DNA from 3 places in the Vibrio sp. 1401 genome. Region 2 is predicted to be linked to each of the others. Evidence: riboswitches for the same ligand, from Rfam matches in the RefSeq annotation. Region 2 holds a riboswitch; each other region holds the start of a gene.

Region 1 (5,496 bases), on a different contig from region 2:
AACGGCGACTGGTCAATAGTATGGACACCCCTGCAGCGACCGCAAGCGCGCTAGCGACACAGGCGACTTTGAGAGAGTTCAATAGCGCAGACCAAAAACGCTCATCGGTTAATACTGTCCAAACTTGTTGGTTGATGCCACTCAGTAACACCATCAATAACGGCGGTATTACCAGTAAAAAGGCACCTATGATCCAAAAGCTATCCCAAGCTTTTGACCACCCATGATCCTTCGTTAAATATTGCTGTACCGATGTGCTTCCAGCACTGATAGAAACAGGCCTTGTTAACTTCTGCACTCCAATAGCAAGCAGTCCACATAACAGCATCTGCCACAGCGCCAATAACGCCCCAGCTTGTAAATCAAAATCAAACTTAATCGCTTGGTAAATGGCCAATTCAATGGTGGTGGATTTTGGCCCTCCCCCCAACGCCATTACAGTGGCAAAACTGGTAAAGCACAACATAAACACCAACCCACAAACGTGGGGAAGCTGCTGCCTTAAACGCGGCCATTCTACCCAGCGAAACTTATCCCAATGGCTCATCCCAAGATGCGCGCAAAGCTTATGCTGCTCGGCAGGAATAGACTCCAAGGCTTGCAGAAGCAATCGTGCCGCGTAAGGTAAATTAAAGAACACATGGGCGAGTAAAATGCCGTTCAAACCGTAAATAGAGAATGGCAGTTTAGTGTCGAAACTTTGCAACCACTGCGCCAACAAACCACTGTTGCCATAAATCGCTAACAGCCCAAAAACACCAACCAAAACCGGCAAAACCAGTGTCGATGCAAACAGCTTAAGCAGTAATGATTTACCAATAAATTGGCGACGCGAAAGTGCGTGCGCTACTGGAATGGCAAAGCCAACACTGAGCAATGTGGAAAGAAACGCTTGGTAGAAACTGAACTTGGTGACATGTTGATAGTACGGGTCGCCCCATACCACAGACACATCAAGTGAAGGGGCTTGAACAATCAAAGCACCTAGGGCAGAAATAACAAAGGTCGCGATGATCATCGCGACCCCTAAACCTATTTTTGGAACAGAATTCAAAGGTAAAACCTATCTCATTCAGATGAGGATGGAAACGTCAGCTAAAACGTCAATGCGCTTTGCCATTCGCGAATCCAAGACTTACGCATTTTTGCCACTTCATCAGCACTAAAGCTCAACGACTTGCTTGGAACACTCAAAGTTTCAAAACCTTTAGGTAACTCAACGTCAGTGACTGGGTACATCCAGTTACCCGTTGGCATCGCCGATTGGAACTCATCACTTAAAATGAAACTCATAAATTGATCAGCAAGTTCTGAATTTTTTGCCCCTTTCACTTTGGCGGCTACTTCAACTTGCATGTAGTGGCCTTCAGCAAAATTCGCCGTAGCAAACTTCGAATCGTTTTCCGCAATTAAGTGGTACGCAGGTGAAGTGGTGTAAGAAAGCACTAAATCGGACTCACCATTGAGGAACATAGAATACGCCTCAGACCAACCTTTCGTGACCGTTACGGTTTTGCTCGCTAGCTTCTGCCACGCTTGCGTCACATCGTCGCCATAAATAGATTTCATCCATAGCATTAAGCCTTGGCCCGGCGTTGAAGTCCGCGGATCTTGGTAAATCACTTTCAGATCGTCGCGCGTTTCCACCAGCTCTTTCATGCTTTTCGGCGGATTAGCCAGTTTCTCTTTGTTGTACACAAACGCGAAGTAGCCGTAATCGTACGGTACAAACGTCGTGTCACTCCAACCGTTTGGTAACACTGTGTTAGCCGTATCCACATTGTGCTCGGCAAGCAGATCGGTTTTCTTCGCTTCTGCCATCAGATTGTTATCCAAACCTAATACGATGTCCGCTTTGCTATTACCGCCTTCAAGACGAAGACGATTCAGAATCGACACGCCATCGTCTAACGCTACGAAGTTAACGTCACAGCCACATTTTGCTTCAAAAGCTTGCTCGATTTTAGGACCCGGCCCCCAATCTGCGGCAAAAGAGTCGTAGGTATAGATGGTTAATGTGTTTTCAGCGGCAAACGCTGAAGTAGAGGTGATTGCAGCTAAGGCAATCAGATTTAGAGTGGTTTTCACTGCTCGCTCTCCATGAGTATTTCAGAGAAATAAGTTGAGCGGCACAGGGTTTGAGGCGGCTATTAAGGATTTCCAATATCCAGACTCAATTCCTACGCCAGCATTATCTGGTTCAGGTAATACGGGTCCCTAGTAAAGCACTTAGGTCTCAGCGCCCAAATGCATTGATTGACTCAATGCAAAATGGGTTTGCTCCCCGATGAGTTGGATGGATTGTAAAGGTATTTGAGTGGTTACACAATCAGCTCACGAACGCTGGTCATAACCCCAACGAGGCACCAAACCTTGCTCAATACCTAAGTGGTCAAGAATTCTCGCCACCATAAAATCCACTAAGTCTTCAATACTCTTTGGCTGATGATAGAAGCCTGGAGCTGCTGGCATGATGGTGACGCCCATTTGCGACAGTTTGTGCATGTTCTCCAGATGTAGCGTTGAAAATGGTGTTTCGCGAACCACGAGCAACAGCTGCCCGCGCTCTTTCATTACCACATCAGCGGCCCGCTCGATCAAGTTATCTGACATACCATGCGCAATCGCTGCAACGCTTCCCGCAGAACATGGGCAAACCACCATTTGCTTTGGTGCAGCAGAACCAGACGCAACCGGTGAGAACCAATCGTCTTTACCGCAAACGGTGATGTTATTTCGATTGCAGTTCAGGTGCTCTACCAATGCTTGCTGCGCCGCTTCTGGGCCACTTGGTAGCTTAAGATTATGCTCGGTTGCCATCACAACACGAGCTGCCGAAGAAATCAGAACGTAGACATGATAATCCGCCGCAACCAAGCATTCTAAAAGACGAAGGCCGTAGGGAGCACCAGAAGCACCCGTTAATGCCAACGTGATGGCTTTTTTATGAGAGGGTTGTGTTTTGTTTTGCATATCAATCAGGCTTTTTGTTTAACTGCTCAAGAAGTTTTCCGTGAATACCACCAAAGCCACCGTTGCTCATGACTAGAATTTGGTCACCTGGTCGCGCACGTTCGACGATCTTGGCTACAAAGTTATCTATATCCGCATCGACAAACGCTGGCTGTGTGCATTGGTCGGCAATGTCTTGCACAGACCACTCGATATTATCTGGCTGGAACAAGAAGACTTCATCTGCACTGTGTAGTGACTCTGCAAGTGTGTTTTTGTGTACACCTCGCTTCATGGTGGCAGAACGCGGCTCCAACACAGCAAGGATGCGTTTTTCACCTACCTTGTTACGCAAACCACCGACAGTAAGTTCAATTGCCGTTGGGTGATGCGCAAAATCATCGTAAACCGTCACACCTTGTTCTTCACCTTTCAGCTCTAAACGGCGCTTGGTATTGATGAAACGCCCTAATGCCTGGCAAGCAAGATCCGGAGTGACTCCAACATGTCGTGCAGCAGCGATTGCCATCAGCGCATTATCCACATTGTGGTCACCCACCAAATTCCATTCGACGGTACCAACCTTCTCACCTTGCAACGCAACGTCAAATTTTGAGCCATCAAGCACTAATTTGTGCGCTTGCCAGTCACCATTCTCACCAGAGAACTGTTTTTCAGTCCAGCAACCACGCTCTAATACATCCGCTAACGCTTGATCTTTCCTCGGCGCTAAGATCAATCCATTGCCCGGTACAGTTCGCACTAAATGATGGAATTGGCGCTTGATCGCTTCTAGATCATCGAAGATGTCGGCATGATCAAACTCAAGATTGTTCATGATTAAAGTGCGAGGATGGTAATGCACAAACTTAGAACGCTTATCGAAAAAAGCACTGTCATATTCGTCCGCTTCAACGACAAAAAACATGCTTTCACCCAAACGAGCAGACACTCCGAAGTTACCGAGTACCCCACCGACTAAGAAACCCGGTTGATAACCACAATCTTCAAGTATCCAAGCAAGCATGCTCGACGTGGTCGTTTTCCCATGTGTACCCGATACCGCCAATACCCAACGATCATGCAGCAAAAACTCGTTGAGCCACTGCGGACCAGAGGTGTAGCGCATGTTAGTGTTGAGCACATGCTCGACACAAGGGTTGCCACGGCTCATCGCATTACCAATCACCACAAGATCTGGTTGAGGGTCGAGTTGAGACGGGTCAAAGCCTTCAATAATTTCAATACCTTGAGACTCAAGCAGTGTGCTCATTGGCGGATAAACGTTGGCATCAGAACCAGTGACTTTATGCCCTAATTGGCGCGCTAAAATCGCAGCGCCGCCCATAAATGTGCCACAGATACCCAAGATATGAATGTGCATAAACTAAACCTTGTAATGCGTTCTTTAATGCTTTCATTATCGCGATCACAACCAGAAAAGCGAGAGACTTTAGCCTTCTTCTTGCAGTCCCTTTCACAAATATGACAAGGTTGAACACAGACTGTACAACCTCTTGCTTACTGATGAAGCCCTCAAACAAGTCTACAAATAAATTGAGATCTCAAACAGTTACTTCATTACCATTAAAAAGATCTGCGACTTAAACTTACATCCAGCGCAAACGTTTAACATCCATAAAGAGATGCTCACTTGCGCACTACCCCCAATGAAATGAAAATGTAAGGATTAACCATGTCAGGACTGCGCACCCTAGGCGAGTTCATTGTCGAAAAACAAGCGGATTTCCCCCACGCTAGCGGTGATCTATCATCCCTTTTAGCCTCCATTCGTTTAGCTGCAAAAATCGTTAACCGCGAAATCAACGCAGCGGGTCTCGGTGATATCACTGGTGCTGTAGGCACGGAAAATGTCCAAGGTGAAGATCAGCAAAAGCTCGATGTTTACGCGAACGATAAGTTCAAAGCCGCGCTTGAAGCTCGTGATCAAGTGTGTGGCGTTGCCAGTGAAGAAGAAGACGAAGCAGTTGCGTTCAATAAAGAACTCAACCAAAACGCCAAATATGTAGTACTGATGGACCCACTTGATGGTTCTTCTAACATCGATGTGAACGTCTCTGTTGGTACTATCTTCTCGATTTACCGTCGTGTTTCTCCAATCGGTACTCCACCAACTGAAGAAGACTTCCTACAACCTGGTCACAAGCAAGTGGCTGCGGGCTACGTGATTTACGGCTCCTCCACCATGTTGGTATACACAACTGGTAACGGCGTAAACGGCTTTACTTACGACCCATCTATCGGCAGCTTCTGTCTTTCTCATGAAAACATGATGATTCCTGATGATGGTAAGATCTACTCCATCAACGAAGGTAATTACATTCGTTTCCCTCAAGGGGTGAAGAAGTACATCAAGTACTGCCAAGAAAACGTGCCAGAAGACGGTCGCCCATACACTTCTCGCTATATTGGCTCGCTGGTTGCTGATTTCCACCGCAACCTACTGAAAGGTGGTATCTACCTTTACCCAAGCACACAAAGCCACCCACAAGGCAAGCTACGCCTGCTTTACGAATGTAACCC
Region 2 (5,496 bases):
TGAAGCAGCTTGGTAAGGGCTTAGTCGGGCTAATTGTCGTTGAAGAGGCAGAGCCTGTTCAGTTTGATGAAGAGCATGAAGTCGTCCTCAAGCATTGGCACTTAGACAAACAAGGTCAGTGGAAGAACCTTATGGTGCCGCGCTTGAGCGCTCGTATGGGGACTCCCGGAGAGTGGAGTAGCGTCAATGGTGTGCATGAACCTGTTTATACGCTGAAGCAGAATGCTACCACACGATTAAGAATTGCTAATGTCGATAACACCATTACTTACCCGATCGCTATAGAAGGCGCAGAGGCTTGGGTTATTGCTATTGATGGTAACCCTGTTAAAACGCCTTATAAGCTCACTCAGCACAAAATTGGTCCGGGAATGAGGTTAGATATCGGATTGATTGCTCCAAAGGCTGGAAAACGTGTTTATGTGCGTCAAATGAAAGGACGCTTCCCATTCCTTTTGTGCGAGTTTGACGTTGTTGAGTCTGACCTGTCGAACAACCAGAAACTGCCTTTATTACCTCTCAACCCTGTGCCAGCTCTCGATTTGAAAAATGCAGAGCAAATCGATTATGTGTTTGAGTGGGAGGGGGCGATCACTCCTGCTGATAAATCGGGCAAAGCGATACCTAAATTCTGGCTGATGAACAAACGGGCTTGGGAGGGAATGAGCAAAGATAATATTCCAGCGCCCCTTTCAACATTGGAGATGGGAAAAACCTATATCTTCAACCTAAAGAACGTCACCCAATATCATCATCCTATTCACCTTCATGGACACACATTTACGGTTCTTGAGTTAGATGGAAAAAAACTCGACGAACCGTTTCATACCGATACGGTCTTGCTTGGAAAAAACGGCAGTGCGAAAGCGGCATTTGTTGCAGATAACCCTGGACGTTGGATGTACCATTGTCATGTGATCGAACACATGAAGACGGGGTTGATGGGTTATATTGAAGTAAAGTGACTCCTGTAACTTTTTAAATCTTGATAAGTTTTAAGCGCTATAATTTGCTGAATTCTAAGATTGTATAATCACTATTGCCGTAAATTTGATTACAATGTCTCCATTAACTTTTCTGGGGGAATTATGGGACAACTATCCGTTTTGGGTTTTATTGCATTGGGTGGTGCATTTGGTGCATGTTCTCGTTACTTAATTTCTGAACTTTGTGTCATTTTATTGGGGCGTGGTTTTCCATATGGTACGTTAACCGTTAACGTTGTTGGCTCATTTATGATGGGCTTATTGATAGCAGCTTTCGATAATGAACTTTTGGCAACGGAACCTTGGCGACAAGTGATTGGCTTGGGTTTTTTAGGCGCACTAACGACGTTTTCCACCTTCTCGATGGATAATGTTTTGCTTATGCAGCAGGGCGCTTTCTTTAAGATGGGGTTGAACGTATTGTTGAATGTCGTGTTAAGTATTTCAGCGGCGTGGATAGGCTTTCAATTATTGATGCGCAGCTAGCAAAGTAGTTAAAAATTGAACAGGTCGGCTTGGTTTCACCAAGCCGTTTTTATATACTGACATCACTTGTCGGAGTGCCATAAGGCTGAGACCGTTAATTCGGGATCCGTTGAACCTGATCAGATTAGAATCTGCGAAGGGAACAAGAGAAGATATTCACACCGGAGTTCTTTCTGGTTGATCTATCAAAAGTCGAATGTTGTTACAGGCAAATATCGTAAGCTTTAACTAGCCTTAATTTGACTCCTCTTGTCGCATCTATCCGCCAAGCATTTTTATCCAATTACTTTTTATCTAGTATAACAAAGCAAGGAAAAATGCTATGTCGAGTCGCAAACAAGCGAGACTGGAAGCAAAACAGTTCATTGATACACTCTCGGTACAACCGTACCCCAATTCAAGCAAAGTCTACGTAGAAGGCTCACGTCCAGATATTCGTGTGCCAATGCGTGAAATATCACTCGCTGATAGCCTTATTGGAGGCACAAAAGAAGCGCCTATATTCGAACCTAATGAGCCAGTACGCGTTTACGATACGTCGGGTGTATACACAGATCCAGAGCACACCATAGACCTCTATAACGGCTTACCTAAGCTGAGAGAAGGGTGGATTGAAGAGCGCGCCGATACTGAGCTACTTGATGAAGTAAGCTCGGTGTACACCAAAGAACGCTTAGAAGACGAAACACTAGACGGTCTTCGTTACGGTAATCTACCACGTATTCGACGTGCCAAAGATGGCCATTGTGTGACTCAATTGCACTATGCTCGCAAAGGTATTATTACCCCAGAAATGGAATATATCGCGCTGCGTGAAAACATGGGGCGTGCCAAGTATCGCGATGAAGTGCTGAATCAACAGCATCCGGGTCAAAGCTTCGGAGCGAACCTACCAAAAGATATTACCGCCGAATTCGTGCGTAAAGAAGTCGCCGAAGGTCGCGCTATTATCCCTTCAAATATTAACCACCCAGAATCCGAACCAATGATCATTGGACGTAACTTTTTGGTCAAAGTGAACGCCAACATCGGTAACTCATCGGTCACTTCTTCGATTGAGGAAGAAGTAGAAAAGTTAGTATGGGCAACGCGTTGGGGTGGAGATACCGTAATGGATCTTTCTACTGGACGTAACATCCACGAAACTCGCGAGTGGATTCTACGTAACAGTCCGGTTCCGATCGGTACCGTGCCAATGTACCAAGCGCTTGAGAAAGTGAATGGTGTTGCTGAAAACCTTAACTGGGAAGTGATGCGCGATACCCTGATTGAGCAAGCAGAGCAGGGCGTTGACTACTTTACTATCCATGCCGGTTTACTACTTCGTTATGTGCCAATGACTGCAAAACGCGTTACTGGTATCGTCTCTCGTGGTGGTTCTATCATTGCGAAATGGTGTTTAGCGCATCACCAAGAAAGCTTCTTATATACCCACTTCCGAGAGATCTGTGAAATCTGTGCTAAGTATGATGTGGCACTTTCTCTCGGTGATGGTCTGCGTCCTGGCTCGGTGGCCGATGCTAACGACGAAGCGCAATTTGCAGAGCTTCGTACCCTTGGTGAGTTAACCAAGATTGCGTGGGAATACGACGTACAAGTAATTATCGAAGGTCCTGGTCATGTTCCAATGCATATGATCAAAGAGAACATGGAAGAGCAGTTAGAGCACTGTCATGAGGCTCCTTTCTATACCCTTGGTCCATTGACGACAGACGTCGCTCCTGGTTACGACCATATTACTTCAGGCATCGGCGCTGCCATGATTGGTTGGTATGGCTGTGCAATGCTTTGCTACGTAACTCCGAAAGAGCACCTCGGTTTACCAAACAAAGAAGACGTGAAAGTAGGCATGATCACTTACAAGCTTGCTGCGCACGCCGCTGATTTAGCGAAGGGACACCCTGGTGCACAAGTTCGTGATAACGCGCTTTCTAAAGCTCGCTTCGAGTTCCGTTGGGAAGACCAATTCAACTTGTCGCTCGACCCAGATACCGCGCGTGCTTTCCATGATGAAACCTTGCCTCAAGAGTCTGGAAAAGTCGCTCACTTCTGTTCGATGTGCGGACCAAAGTTCTGCTCGATGAAGATTTCGCAAGAGGTTCGAGAATATGCGAAAGACACTGAGCAAGTTGCTGCGGACCAAGCTATCTCGATCAAAATGCTGGATGATCCTCTTGAGGGGATGCGTCAGAAATCGCAAGAATTTAGAGAGTCAGGCTCCGAGCTATACCACCCAGCAGCACATGCCGAGGTAAGTGACTAATGAGCAAAATCCTTATTCCGTCATCATTGATTGAACTGACAGGTTTAGTTCAGCAATGTTTGTTGTTGGCGAAAGAACAGGGTTTTAGCATCGAAGACATTGAGTTGGGTGTGAGCCCAACTCAATCTATTCAGCTTGTTCGCGACCAACAGATTACACATATAACGACTGACCTTATTGGTGGACATAACTTTGAGCCTGAGTGTTCATTTACTCTCTATTACCGTTCTGCTTTGTCGGTAGAAGCGTGTGCTAAGCAACCGTCGAAAGCGATTTATATTGGCATTGCTGATACGCAGGTTTCCGATGAAAAGGAGAAAGTGCTTCAGCTTGATATCTGGCGTCACCCAATCAACGACGAAGTGAGAGCGCTTTCTGTTAAGTCCAAACTCAACGCAATGTTCGATCCCGAACATCACCTTGCTTGGACAGTAACGCTGACAGTACTCGATTTTCCTATCGAAGATGCGTTAACACTTGCTCGAGGAATGCTAACTCAACAAGCGAATGTTTCACGTGAAACACTGTTGAGTGACAACCTTGATGAGGGACGACCTACTCAGTGGGCTGACCAATTTGATGATTTCCCCACACCTGTACTGGAGGATAACCGACTAGGTATTCAAGTTGGTTGGTCTGCACAAGGTGAGAGCGTTAGCTTTCCAACTCTAACTAAGCAAAGTCTAGGGCTCTATCCAGTCGTTGATGATGTTGCTTGGATTGAGCGTCTACTGCCACTAGGCATCAACACTATTCAACTGCGAATAAAGAACCCACAACAAGCCGATTTAGAACAACAGATCATTCGAGCAATTGAGCTAGGTCGTCAGTATCAAGCACAAGTGTTCATCAATGACTATTGGCAGTTGGCAATCAAGCATGGCGCTTATGGTGTTCACCTAGGACAAGAAGACATAGAAGAATCGAATTTGGCTCAGCTAACTAAAGCCGGCATTTGTCTTGGTCTTTCTACTCATGGTTATTATGAGCTACTGCGCATCGTACAAATTCATCCTAGTTACATCGCGCTAGGGCATATTTTCCCAACCACCACAAAACAGATGCCATCGAAACCACAAGGTTTGGTGCGCTTGTCTCTTTATCAAAAGCTGATTGATAGCATTCCTTACGGAAACACAGAGTTGGTTTTCCGTCCCGCAAAAGACAAAGCAGGTAGTGACTATGTGCTTGGCTTTCCGACGGTCGCGATTGGTGGCATTGACCAATCTAATGCTGACCAAGTTTGGCAAACAGGTGTTTCTAGCTTAGCAGTAGTGCGTGCTATTACGTTGGCAGAATCACCTCAATCGGTCATCGAGTTCTTCGCACAACTGATGAAGGAAAGACAGCTAACGTTCACTGATCAGAATAGTGAGTTGGCGGATACCAAGAGAGGCGAGCATGCTCACGGATAAGCAGTTCCTTCGCTATCAGCGCCAAGTCGCTCTGCCTGAAATTGCCGAAATTGGGCAAAAGCGTTTGAGCAAATCGCATGTGCTGATCATCGGTTGTGGTGGGTTAGGGAGCGCAGCGAGTTTGTACTTGGCATCAGCGGGTGTTGGTAAATTGGTAGTGGTCGATGACGATGAAGTTGATAGCAGTAACCTACAACGTCAGATCATTTATCGTGAACAAGACCTACAAGTTGCGAAAACAAAAGCGACTGTAAAGCAACTGACTGACCTTAATTCTATGGTTCAAATTCGTGCCCTCAATAAGCGATTAGACAAAGCACAGCTTCAGCTTGAGGTGATACTAGCG
Region 3 (5,496 bases), on a different contig from region 2:
CCAGAATGTTATCTACTTTCAGCGTTGGCTGACCGACAGTTGTTGGTACTGAACCACTCACGGAACCACACATGCCCGGCGCAAGCGCCATGTCTTTGCCGACCATGCTGATTTCTTTCAACACTTTTGGACCCGTGCTGATCAGCGTTGCTGTTTTCAGAGGCTTGGTGATTTTGCCATTTTCAATGAGGTAGGCTTCACGAACAGCAAAGTTAAACTCCCCCGTACCCGGTTGAACAGAGCCACCGCCCATCTTCTTCGCATAGATACCACGTTCGATGCCTGCCAGCATGTCATTAAGTGAATGCTCGCCCTCTTCGATAAAGGTGTTACGCATGCGCGAGGTTGGTGCGAACTTGTAGTTTTGACGACGACCAGAACCCGTAGGCTCATAACCTGTCTTCATGCCACCCATTTTATCGACCATGAAGCTGGTTAGCTTACCGTCTTTGATCAGTTGAGTGCGCTGAGTCTTCATACCTTCATCATCAATGTGAATCGAGCCCCATTCGTTGGTCATGGTGCCATCATCGACTGCATTCACTGCGGTGTGAGCAACCATTTCGCCCATCTTGTCGTGGAAGACTGATGCTTTCTTCGCAACTGAAGTGGTTTCTAGCAAGTGACCACATGCTTCATGGAAGATAACGCCGCCAAAGCCGTTACCAATCACCACCGGCATTTCACCCGATGGACAAGCATCCGCGCCAAGTTTTACTAACGCTTGCTGCGCGATAGTTTGACCTAGCTCTTTGGCATCAAGCTGTTCACTGAATTCCCAACCAGCAAGAGCGCCAGGACCTTCCATACCAGAAGACTGCTCATTACCTTTTTGCGCGACAGTGTTACCAGCAACACGAATGTAGTGGCGAGTATCGTCAACGTGTAGACCTTCTGAGTTGAAGATAGACACTTGTTGCTCGCGCTGAAGAACGCTGCCAATAAACTGGCTGATATGCTCACTCTCAGCACGTGCGGCTTGGTCAACTTTCAATAGAAACGCGATTTTTGAATCTAGGTTAGCATCCTTACTTAGCGACATGCGGCAACCATGTTGGATTGGGTAGCGGTTCAAATTCAAAGAACCCGCTGACGCGATTTGCTCACGCTTGTCTTTTGCAGCAAGCAGCGAGGTTACGCGCTTTAGTTCGGCTTCATCTGTGCTGTTGGTGTAACCGTAAAGCACCTTATGACCGAAAAAAAGACGAATACCGATACCAAAATCGATACCCGAGTTAACCTTATCCACTTCACCAGATGAGATCTGGACAGTGTTGGTTTGGTGATGTTCAACGAATAGTTCAGCGAAATCAGCCCCCAAAAAGAGTGCATGATCGATCACTGACTTCGCTGTTACAGAATTAAGCATGAAGTCTCCTTGCTCGATGATCGTCTTAGCCTTCCTAATTAACTGTGAAAAAGTTCAACAAAGTTAAATTGGCAACACGTTAAATTTTAACAGTTTTTTAACCTTGTTTTGTGCTAATCCTTGCTTAACGAGACCACGATTATTTATTAAATATTTCAGGTTCTGCTCATTCACCAGAGCGTTGCACTAGTAAATTCCACACAGCAAACCATTTAGGTGCTTACTTTATCACTCACCTCGCATAATTGAATACTCATTATAATTACGCTCAAAAAACGTATCCCTTCCGCAATGGTCCTGCTATCATCCGAACGAAATAGTCGGGGGGCCACACGACAAGTGTTGGCTGAGATCGAAATTCGAGACCCGTTGAACCTGATTCAGTTAGCACTGACGTAGGGAACTATGCACACTTTGCCTTTCGTCGCCCCTCTTAGGTAAGCGATAGCGATCGAAAAATCGATCTATCTGCAACGGTCAAAGTCAGTTCCTATACGTCTTGTAGTAGGAGCGACCATGACGCAGCAATCACAACCTCATTCACATCACACGCCAGCCTTGCCTACCCCTATCGTATTGACCATCGCGGGCTCAGACAGTGGTGGCGGTGCAGGTATTCAAGCCGACATCAAAGCGATGTCCGCAACCGGCAGTTTTGCTTGCTCGGTAATCACGGCGATTACTTCGCAAAATACCCAAGGCGTTTCTGCGATTTTCCCCATTCCTCTCGACCATGTAGAGAGCCAACTTGATGCAGTATTTACCGACCTCAACATCGTTGCAGTCAAAGTGGGCATGCTGGCCGATTCCAACATCATCAAAGTCGTTGCAGACAAAATTAAGCAATACCAGCCAAAACACCTCGTGATTGACCCTGTAATGGTGGCCACTAGCGGTGATCTATTACTGGAACAGTCGGCAATCAGCACTTTAAAAGAAGAATTGATTCCGCTCGCAGACATCATTACCCCTAACCTACCCGAAGGCGCAGCATTGACGGGTAAGCCAATGCCTCAATCAGAATCTGAAATGAACGATATGATTACCGACCTTCGTGCGCTTGGCGCCAAAGCTATTCTGCTCAAAGGCGGTCACCTTGAAGAAAATGAAAACAGCAACGATCTGCTTATCATGCAAGACAGTGCCGAGTTAATCAGCGCTAAACGCTTTCCAACCAAAAACACTCATGGCACAGGCTGCACGCTGTCTTCTGCTATCGCGTCTTATCTTGGCCAAGGCAACAACCTACACAAAGCGGTGCACCTGGGTAAGCAGTACATCAGCCAAGCTATCGCACACGCTGATGAATTGGATGTAGGTAAAGGCCATGGCCCTGTGAACCACTTTTTTGCGGGTCATACTTATGTTCGCTAACGCGATTGGCATTCAGCTTTCCGATGCTAGTCTGCGATACAAAGATAGCCAAACACCGACTTTAGCAGGAATGAACATGACCATTCCCGTCGGTAAATGGACGGTATTACTCGGACGAAGTGGCTGCGGGAAAACCACAATATTGCGTTACTTAGCTGGCCTGCTGGATGACCAAGTTGACTGGCATGGCGAACTCATCACAACGGATGGCGCTGCACTGCATGACCGTATCGCTTACATGGCTCAGCAGGATTTATTGCTACCGTGGTTGAATGTGTTAGACAACGTCTGCCTCAGTTCTCGATTTTCTCAAGAGCAAGCACCAGAGAAAAATAGACAACGTGCACTGATTTTACTAAGCCAAGTGGGACTCGCCGATTACGCGGATGCTAAGCCAGCTCAGCTCTCTGGCGGCATGAGACAACGTGTTGCCCTTGCTCGCACTCTGATGCAAGACAAGCCTCTAGTTCTGATGGATGAGCCTTTCTCTGCACTGGACGCGGTTACTCGTCATAAGTTGCAAACCTTGTCTGCCGAATTGCTGAAAGATAAGACGGTTGTTCTGATTACCCACGACCCACAAGAAGCGGTGCGATTAGCTCACCAACTCTATGTGTTGCAAGGCACACCTGCGCAAGCTCAGCACTTGGTCGTTCCAGACTCCAAGCCGCCCCGAGTTCTCGATGGAGAGTGCGCCGCGCTTCAACAAGCGATTTTGGATCAATTGGAGAAAGACTATGAGTGATATGACTCAGTACAACTCCGTTTCGGCACGTATTAGTAAAAAAGAACGCGTGACCCATCCGGCTCTGCGCTTAGTTATCAGCACAGCGGTGATCTTGGGATTGTGGCAGTTGGTCGTGGTGATATTCGACATGCCAAGCTTCATCTTACCTTCACCAATTGAAGTGCTGGATAGATTGGTCACTCGTTACGATGTCCTGCTCAAACATACTTGGGTTACCGCGCAAGAGATCTTATTTGGCTTGGCGCTTGGATTATCGATGGGTTTGCTGTTCGCATTGCAAATGCTGATGTTCGAGCCGCTGAAGCGTTGGTTATTGCCTATTCTGATTGCTAGCCAAGCGATCCCTGTGTTCGCCATCGCGCCAGTGCTCATGCTTTGGCTGGGTTACGGCATTGCATCAAAAGTAGTCATGGCGGCGATCATCATCTTTTTCCCCGTCACGACATGTTGCTATGACGGCTTGCGCAATACGCCAACAGGTTACCTCGACCTTGCCAAGACCATGGGCGCGTTTAAATGGCAGCTACTTCGTCATATTCAATTGCCAGCCGCACTACCAACTTTAGCCTCAGGTATTCGTGTTGCCGTCGTTATTGCGCCAATTGGAGCAGTGGTCGGTGAGTGGGTAGGTTCAAGCGAAGGCTTGGGTTATCTGATGCTCCAAGCCAACGCTCGCATGATCATTGACGAGATGTTTGCGGCGCTGTTTATCCTCGCCGTACTGTCTATCTCACTCTACTTCATCACCGATAAGTTATTGAAAAAAGCCATCCCTTGGGAAAGCAAATAATTACAGAAAATAACCAAAGAAAATTGGGAAAGAAAAGGAAGAACCCCGTGAATAAAAACAAACTTATGAGCGCTGCTGCTCTACTCGCTTCAGTGGTATCAACCAACGTTCTTGCCGCTGAAAAAGAGATGACACTGATGTTGGATTGGTTCGTCAATCCAAACCATGGTCCTATCGTGATTGCCAAAGAGCGTGGTTACTTCAAAGAGCAAGGTTTGAAGGTCAACATTCAGGAGCCGGCAGATCCAAGCACGCCACCTAAGTTGGTCGCGGCGGGTAAAGTCGACATGGCGATTTCTTACCAACCAAGCCTAACCATCGATGTCGCGGCTGGTTTGCCACTAATCCGCTCTGCGACTTTGATTGCTACGCCACTCAACACGTTGATGGTGTTGGACAACGGTAAGAATGAAAACCTTGGCGACTTAAAAGGCAAGAAGATCGGTATTGCGATCGCAGGCAACGAAGAAGCGACAATCGGCACCATGCTAGCGCAAGAAAACGTGAAGTTTTCTGACGTACAAATCATCAACGTAGGTTGGGCGCTGTCTTCGTCTCTTGCGTCTGGCAAGGTGGATGCGATTTGGGGCGGTCTACGTAACTTCGAAACCAACCAACTGGCACTAGAAGGTTATAAAGCTAAGGCCTTCTTCCCTGAAGAACACGGCGTGCCAGCGTATGACGAGTTAGTCTTCGTAGCCAATGCAAAAAACTACGACAAAGAAGCCATCAAGGCATTCAACAAAGCACTAGAGCAAGCGACCACTTACATCGTTAACCATCCAAAAGAATCTTGGAAAGAGTTTGTGGCTTATTCACCAGACACCCTCAACAACGAGCTTAACCAGCGCGCTTGGAATGACACACTAACTCGTTTCGCTCTTCGTCCATCTGCAGTAGATCTGAAACGCTACGATGATTATGCCGAGTTCATGTATTCACAAAACATCATCGAAACACTGCCAAAAGCGAAAGATTACGTACCGAGCTTTGACTAATTCTACTGGCCTTAGGATCTAAGCCTAGGGTCTTTTGATAACGAGATACCCATAATGAAATACCAAGATTTGATCGACGCTTGCCACCAAGATTGGCAAGAATACACTGAGCATGCTTTCGTGCAGCAATTGGCGCAAGGCACTCTGGCTCAGCCTTGTTTTCTACATTACCTAAAACAGGATTTTCTTTTCCTAAAACAGTACGCACGAGCTTACG

The links. Region 2 has a riboswitch for thiamine pyrophosphate ahead of thiC (phosphomethylpyrimidine synthase ThiC). Riboswitches for the same ligand answer to the same signal wherever they lie in the genome.
Region 1: it holds a riboswitch for thiamine pyrophosphate, as region 2 does, so the genes downstream of both, thiB (thiamine ABC transporter substrate binding subunit) here and thiC (phosphomethylpyrimidine synthase ThiC) in region 2, are expected to answer to the same signal.
Region 3: it holds a riboswitch for thiamine pyrophosphate, as region 2 does, so the genes downstream of both, thiD (bifunctional hydroxymethylpyrimidine kinase/phosphomethylpyrimidine kinase) here and thiC (phosphomethylpyrimidine synthase ThiC) in region 2, are expected to answer to the same signal.

Annotation. Positions count from the first base shown of each region.
Region 1 is NZ_JAWOWF010000018.1:77,370-82,865, forward strand. It holds gene thiP (thiamine/thiamine pyrophosphate ABC transporter permease ThiP) at 1-1,054, opposite strand, end outside; gene thiB (thiamine ABC transporter substrate binding subunit) at 1,096-2,088, opposite strand; TPP riboswitch at 2,161-2,297, opposite strand; gene R7Z77_RS11555 (flavin prenyltransferase UbiX) at 2,335-2,973, opposite strand; gene mpl (UDP-N-acetylmuramate:L-alanyl-gamma-D-glutamyl-meso-diaminopimelate ligase) at 2,975-4,336, opposite strand; gene fbp (class 1 fructose-bisphosphatase) at 4,649-5,496, shown strand, end outside.
Region 2 is NZ_JAWOWF010000048.1:32,123-37,618, reverse strand. It holds gene R7Z77_RS19810 (multicopper oxidase family protein) at 1-965, shown strand, start outside; gene crcB (fluoride efflux transporter CrcB) at 1,089-1,472, shown strand; TPP riboswitch at 1,533-1,631, shown strand; gene thiC (phosphomethylpyrimidine synthase ThiC) at 1,795-3,735, shown strand; gene R7Z77_RS19795 (thiamine phosphate synthase) at 3,735-5,150, shown strand; gene R7Z77_RS19790 (HesA/MoeB/ThiF family protein) at 5,137-5,496, shown strand, end outside.
Region 3 is NZ_JAWOWF010000051.1:3,077-8,572, forward strand. It holds gene R7Z77_RS20185 (TldD/PmbA family protein) at 1-1,369, opposite strand, end outside; TPP riboswitch at 1,681-1,788, shown strand; gene thiD (bifunctional hydroxymethylpyrimidine kinase/phosphomethylpyrimidine kinase) at 1,886-2,743, shown strand; gene R7Z77_RS20195 (ABC transporter ATP-binding protein) at 2,733-3,488, shown strand; gene R7Z77_RS20200 (ABC transporter permease) at 3,481-4,281, shown strand; gene R7Z77_RS20205 (ABC transporter substrate-binding protein) at 4,329-5,279, shown strand; gene tenA (thiaminase II) at 5,334-5,496, shown strand, end outside.